Tistrella mobilis: one gene and its partner. Each later gene encodes a partner of the first gene's protein in a complex. Links are inferred from orthologs where the notes say so. Each region holds a gene or a part of one and is shown in the gene's direction. Other genes may lie near its edges.

Evidence for each region.
Region 2: the proteins of P7L68_RS08390 (region 1) and dnaN are in contact, whole or in part, in a cryo-EM structure (PDB 8GIZ), measured with the Escherichia coli proteins. The link is inferred for Tistrella mobilis from one-to-one orthologs.

Annotation. Positions count from the first base shown.
Region 1 is NZ_CP121017.1:575,787-578,992, reverse strand. Bases 153-3,043 are described here. They hold P7L68_RS08390 (DNA polymerase III subunit gamma/tau), read left to right. Parts: upstream 153-477; coding sequence 478-2,610; downstream 2,611-3,043. Other genes in these bases: P7L68_RS08385 (YbaB/EbfC family nucleoid-associated protein), read left to right, coding at 2,709-3,032. In the rest of the region: nudC (NAD(+) diphosphatase), read right to left, coding at 1-98; P7L68_RS08380 (helix-turn-helix domain-containing protein), read left to right, coding at 3,049-3,206. UniProt on the Escherichia coli protein: Part of the beta sliding clamp loading complex, which hydrolyzes ATP to load the beta clamp onto primed DNA to form the DNA replication pre-initiation complex.
Region 2 is NZ_CP121017.1:919-4,143, forward strand. Bases 60-2,969 are described here. They hold dnaN (DNA polymerase III subunit beta), read left to right. Parts: upstream 60-908; coding sequence 909-2,030; downstream 2,031-2,969. Other genes in these bases: dnaA (chromosomal replication initiator protein DnaA), read left to right, coding at 60-703; recF (DNA replication/repair protein RecF), read left to right, coding at 2,027-2,969. In the rest of the region: more of dnaA, read left to right, coding at 1-59; more of recF, read left to right, coding at 2,970-3,225. UniProt on the Escherichia coli protein: Confers DNA tethering and processivity to DNA polymerases and other proteins. Acts as a clamp, forming a ring around DNA (a reaction catalyzed by the clamp-loading complex) which diffuses in an ATP-independent manner freely and bidirectionally along dsDNA.

The DNA of each region.
Region 1 (3,206 bases):
GCGGCGATCCAGTCCGGATCCCGGCGGTGGCGTCCGGCGCGATCGATGCGCAGGCCGGCGAGCACATTGGGGCGGTCGGGATCATGCGGGTCGTACATCGGGGTCGTCCTCGGACTTTGGCGGAACTTCGCGGCTCTTCACGGCAATGGCGGGAACGATAGCACCATCGCCCGGGGCTGTCCCGCCGCCGGCACGCCGCCGCATCCGCCGGCCCGCCTCCCGCGGAGGCTGCACAGCGGGCTTGCAAACCGGGGGCCTCATCCCCATAGTGACCCGCGGAAGGCTGGCGCGGACGGAGAGCCTCGCCAACCCGGTCAGGGCCGGAAGGCAGCAGCCGTAACGAGTTGCGATCCGGGTCGCTGTCCAGCCTTCCACCTCATTTGCCAGCCTTCCACCTCACTTGTCCTCGCCTGCCTGCCTCGATCCCTCTTCCGGGCCGCGCCGCCCTCTTCCCAGAGATCCCGACCGGAACCCGGCATGACCGCATCCGACATCGCCGCAGAGCCAGCCCCGACCGCAGATGCGGCCGGCGGCGCCACGGCGACGGGATCAGCCGCAACGGGGACGCCCGTCGAATACCGCGTTCTCGCCCGCAAATACCGCCCCCGCACCTTCGCTGAGCTGATCGGCCAGGATGCGCTGGTCCGCACGCTGACCAATGCGATCGAGACCGGCCGCCTGGCCCATGCCTTCCTGCTGACCGGCGTGCGCGGCGTGGGCAAGACCTCGACCGCCCGTATCATCGCCCGGGCGCTGAACTGCACCGGCCCCGACGGCACCGGCGGGCCGACACCCGCGCCCTGCGGGGTGTGCGAGAACTGCCGCATGATCGTCGAGGACCGCCATGTCGACGTGCTGGAGATGGACGCGGCCAGCCGCACCGGCGTCAACGACATCCGCGAGATCATCGAGGGCGTGCGCTATCGCCCGGTCGGTGCGCGGTTCAAGATCTACATCATCGACGAGGTCCACATGCTCTCGACCAGCGCGTTCAACGCGCTGCTCAAGACGCTTGAGGAACCGCCGGCGCATGTGAAGTTCATCTTCGCCACCACCGAACTGCGCAAGGTGCCGGTGACGGTGCTGTCGCGCTGCCAGCGCTTCGATCTGAAACGGGTCGAGCCCGAGGTGCTCTCCGCCCATTTCTCCCGCATTGCCGGGATCGAGGGGGCAGAGATCGACGATGCGGCCATGGCGCTGATCGCGCGGGCCGCCGACGGGTCGGTGCGCGACGGCCTCTCTTTGCTCGACCAGGCCATCGCCCATGGCGCCGGCCGCGTCACCGAACATCAGGTCCGCGACATGCTGGGCCTCGCGGACCGTGCGATCGTGGTCGACCTCTTGGACCGGACATTGTCGGGCGATGTCGCCGCTGCGCTCGCGATCATGGATGATCAGGCCCGTGCCGGTGCCGATCCGGCGGTGATCGTGGAAGACATGCTGGCGCTGGTGCACCTGATGACCCGCGTCAAGCTGGCCGGTGCCGAGGGCAAGGGCCCGGTGTTGACCGCGGCCGAGCGCGATGCCGCCCATCGCATCGCCCAGCGCCTTGGCATGGCCCATCTGGGCCGCGCCTGGCAGATGCTGCTCAAGGGTCTGGGAGAGGTGCGCCTCGCCCCCGTGCCCCAGGCTGCGGCCGAGATGGTGGTGATCCGTCTGGCCCATGCCGCCGACCTGCCCGACCCGGCCGAGCTTGCCCGGATGCTGAAGGATGCCGGGACGGGCGGCCCTGCGGGTGGTGGCTCCGGAGGGCCCCCGCCCCGCCCTAGCCCGGCCGCCGGGGCGTCTCAAGCGCCGACCCCGGCGGCGCCAAACCGGCGCCCCCTCGAACCGCCCCGCGCGGCCCCTTCTCCACGTCCGATCGAGGCCCCGCGCCCCGTCGAGATATCACGTCAGATCGAGACATCACGTCCGGTCGAGGCCCCGAAGCCTGCACCCGCGGCCCCCAAACCCGTGCCGGCCCCAAAATCCGGGCCGACAACCAGATCCGAGCCGACAACCAGGCCCGAACCGGCCGCCGAACCCGAGCAGCTGCTGCCCGACGAGATCCGCACCAGGCTCGATCGCTGGCGCGAGATCATCGACCTGCTGCGCCGGCATCGGGAGATCCGGATCGTGCCGGAACTGCGCGCCGCGGCCCATGTCGCCGAAATTACGGTTACGGCTGCCGAACGCCGGCTGGTGCTGGCCTTCGAGCCGGGGACCGATGGCGGGCTCGCCACGAAGCTTCAGGATCTGCTGAGCCGGATCGACGACGCCCCCTGGCAGGTGCTGGCGGCCGGCGCCCTCAACGATCCGGCGCTGGCCGCCGCCGCACGGGCGACGCCGACGCTGGTGCAGTACGACGAGATGCGCAACCGGCGCATGCTGGCGCTGGCCCGCCGCCATCCGATGGTCGAGGCCGTGTTCGCGGCCTTCCCCGGGGCGACGCTCGAAGCCGTCACCCCGATCTTCGCCGCCGGCACTGCTGCCGAACAAGGCGGCGGCCAGACCGAGATCGAGCGGCTGGATGCCGAGATGTTCGACGGCATCTTCGACGAAGAGGCCTATGGTGCCGGCGACGAGGATGCCGCCGGGGCCGATTACGATGCGCGGTTTGCGGATTTCTGACCGCGCATCGCCCGCCGGGGCGGTGCAGGGCTGGCGCCGGCCGCCCCCCGCCTTTATATAGCAGCCAACATCCGATCCCGACCCGAGGAGCCCTTGTGATGCGCAACATCGGCCAGTTGATGAAGCAGGCCCAGAAGATGCAGTCGAAGATGGCCGAGATGCAGGAGCAGCTCGCCAAGGTCGAGATCTCCGGCCAGTCGGGCGGCGGCATGGTCACTGCGGTGATGACCGGCAAGTCCGAGCTGCGCAGCCTGAAGATCGACCCCAAGCTGGTCGATCCGGAAGAGGTCGAGATGCTGGAAGACCTGATCGTCGCGGCGGTGAACGACGCGAAGAAGAAGGTCGAGACCTATGTCAACGACGAGATGCAGAAGATGACCGGCGGGCTGAACATCCCCGGCATGGGCAACCTGCCCTTCTGATCCCGTCGGCAGTCCCATGACCGATACCGGCGGGGCCGCCTATGTCGAGACCCCGCCGCCCCCGGCCCTTGGCGGGCTGGTTCGGGCGGTGTGGTCGTCGCGGGCCGCCGCCGGGCCCGCGGCCCCGTTCCTGGTTCTGCCTGATGGCTGCATGGATCTGATCCTGGCCTGGGG
Region 2 (3,225 bases), 570 kb from region 1 along the record:
CGACGACGTGCAGTTCATCAGCGGCAAGGACTCGACCCAGGAAGAGTTCTTCCACACCTTCAACGCGCTGGTGGATCAGAATCGCCAGATCGTGGTTTCCGGTGACCGCTCGCCTTCGGACCTGGATGGTATGGAAGAGCGGCTGCGCTCCCGCCTCGGCTGGGGCATGGTCGCCGACATTCATCCCACCACCTATGAACTGCGCCTCGGCATCTTGCAGCAGAAGGCGGATCAGCTGGGTGCGGTGGTGCCGGTGAAGGTGCTGGAATTCCTGGCCCACAAGATCGCCTCCAATGTCCGCGAGCTGGAGGGTGCCCTCAACCGTGTCGTCGCCCATGCGACCCTGGTCGGCCGGGCGATCACGCTGGAGACCACCCAGGAAGTGCTCCAGGATCTGCTGCGCGCCAACGAGCGCCGGCTGACGATCGAGGACATCCAGAAGCGGGTGGCCGAGCATTTCAACATCCGGGTCTCGGACATGCACTCCGCCCGGCGCTCGCGCGCCATCGCGCGGCCGCGGCAGGTGGCGATGTACCTGGCCAAGCAGCTCACTCAGTCGAGCCTGCCCGAGATCGGCCGCAAATTCGGTGGCCGCGACCACACCACGGTGATGCACGCGGTCAAGAAGGTCGAGGAACTGGCCGGTCAGGATGCCGGTTTCTCCGACGATATCGAGCTGCTGCGGCGGATGCTGGAAAGCTGAACGGAGCCATCCGTCCCGTCCCGGCTGCGCGGTCCGCGCCCCGGTGAAATCTGCCGTCGCACTGGCTTCACGCGCGCGCGGGCGGTATACTCCTAGCCCCTGACGGGGCCAGAGTCCGGAACCGTCTCCGGGGCCGTCACCGCCCTCTCAGATCTGCCGGCCGGGCATGCCCCAAGCCGATCGACAGCCCTCACCGGGAGCGCACATGAAGCTGACCATCGAACGCGCCGCCCTGCTCCGCGCGCTGACCCACGTGCAGAGCGTCGTCGAGCGCCGCAACACGATTCCGATCCTGGCCAATGTGCAGGTCGAGGCGGAAGCCTCGGGCCGGCTTCGCCTGACCGCCACCGATCTGGATCTGTCGGTGGTGGAGGATGTGCCGGCGACGGTGGGGCAGCCGGGGCGGACCACCGTGCCGGCGCACACGCTGCACGACATCGTCCGCAAGCTGCCCGACGGAGCCGAGGTCGAGCTGGCGCTTGATGCCGCCAAGGGCCAGGTGAAGCTGACTGCCGGGCGCTACGCTTCGGCGCTGTCGGTGCTGCCGGCCGAGGATTTCCCCGAGATCGCCGAGGGCAACCTGCCCTTCGCCTTTTCGCTGCCGGCCGAGGAGCTGAAGCGGCTGATCGATAAGACCCGCTTCGCAATCTCCACCGAAGAGACGCGCTACTACCTGAACGGTATCTATCTGCATGTGGCCGAAGGGCCGGATGGCCGCCGGCTGCGTGCGGTCGCGACCGATGGTCACCGCTTGGCGCGTGTCGAGGCGGATGTACCAGAAGGCGCGGCCGGCATGCCTGGCGTGATCGTGCCCCGCAAGGCGGTGGGCGAGTTGCGCAAGCTGGTCGACGAGGTCGAGGCTGAGGTGTCTGTGGCACTGTCGGAAACCAAGATCCGCTTCGTCTTCGGCGATGTGGTCCTGGTCTCGAAGCTGATCGACGGCTCGTTCCCGGATTACGAGCGGGTGATCCCGGCGGGCAACGACAAGATGGTGCGCATCGACTGCAAGCCCTTCGCGGCCGCGGTGGATCGTGTCGCCACGATTTCGAGCGAGAAGTCGCGCGCCGTACGGTTCTCGCTCACCGATGGCCGGCTTGATCTTGCCGTGACCAGCCCGGATAACGGCTCGGCAAGTGAAGAGCTGACGGTCGACTACGAAGGCCAGCACATCGATATCGGCTTCAACTCGCGCTATGTGCTTGATGTGGCCGGCCAGATCGACGGCGATCTGATGGAGCTGGCGATCGCTGACGGGGCTTCGCCGGTGGTGATCCGCGACACGGCGGACGCCGGTGCGCTCTATGTGCTGATGCCGATGCGGATTTGATCACGTCCGACCTCACCGATTTTCCGGAGCGCGTGACCGGTGCCGCGTCCTTGCGGCCCGGCGTGATGCGACCGGCCATCACCAGGCTGGTCCTGACCGGCTTCCGCAATTACCCGACCCTGCGTCTGGCGCTGGATCCGGCACCGGTGGTGCTGACCGGGCCCAATGGTGCCGGTAAAACCAATCTGCTTGAAGCCGTGTCTATGCTGGCTCCCGGGCGCGGTCTGCGCGGTGCGCGGCTTGGGGAAATGGACCGGCTGGCTCCGGGCGAGGAGATCCGCGCTGCCGGCGGCGGTTGGGCAGTTGCGGCGACGGTCGAGACGGCCGACGGTCCGGTCGAGGTCGGCACCGGCCTGGCCGGTGGCGGTCTGGAGCGTGAGCGCCGGATTGTCCGGGTGGATGGGCGTAATTCGAGCGCAGCGGAACTCGGGCGGCGCTGGTCGGTCCTCTGGGTGACGCCGGCGATGGACCGGCTGTTCGTCGAGGGGGCGGGCAACCGGCGGCGGTTCTTCGACCGGCTGGTCTATGGGCTGGATCCCGACCATGCCGGGCGGATCGCCGCCTACGAGCAGGCGATGCGCGAGCGGGCGCGTTTGCTGCGAGATGGCCGGCGGGATCCCGCCTGGCTTGGCACGCTGGAGGCGACCATGGCCGCCAAGGGCGTTGCGATCGCGGCTGCGCGGCTGGGTTTCGCAAGCCAGCTGAAATCGGTTCTGGTGGCGGGTGGTCACGGCTTCCCCAAGGCCCGGATTGCGATTGAGGGCGAGGTGGAGGCGGCACTTGCCGGCCAGCCCGCCCTTGCGGTGGAAGACGGGCTGGCCCGACGGCTGGCCGAAAACCGGGGGATCGATGCCGAGACCGGGACGACCCGGGCCGGTGTCCATCGCACGGATCTGGCCGTGACCCACGAGGGCAACGGCATGCCGGCGGCGCGCTGCTCCACCGGCGAACAGAAGGCGCTGCTGCTGGCCCTGGTGCTGGCGGTGGCACGGCTGAAACGGACGGTGGAAGGATCGGCGCCGATCCTGCTGCTGGATGAAGTTGCAGCCCATCTCGATGCCGAGCGACGCGACGCGCTGTATGACGTGCTCGTTTCGCTTGGCGCCCAGGCCTGGCTTACCGGCACCGACCGCCCGCTCTTCGCCGGGCTCGGCGGCGGACGGGCGCAGTTCGTGCGGATCACCGATGCCTCGGC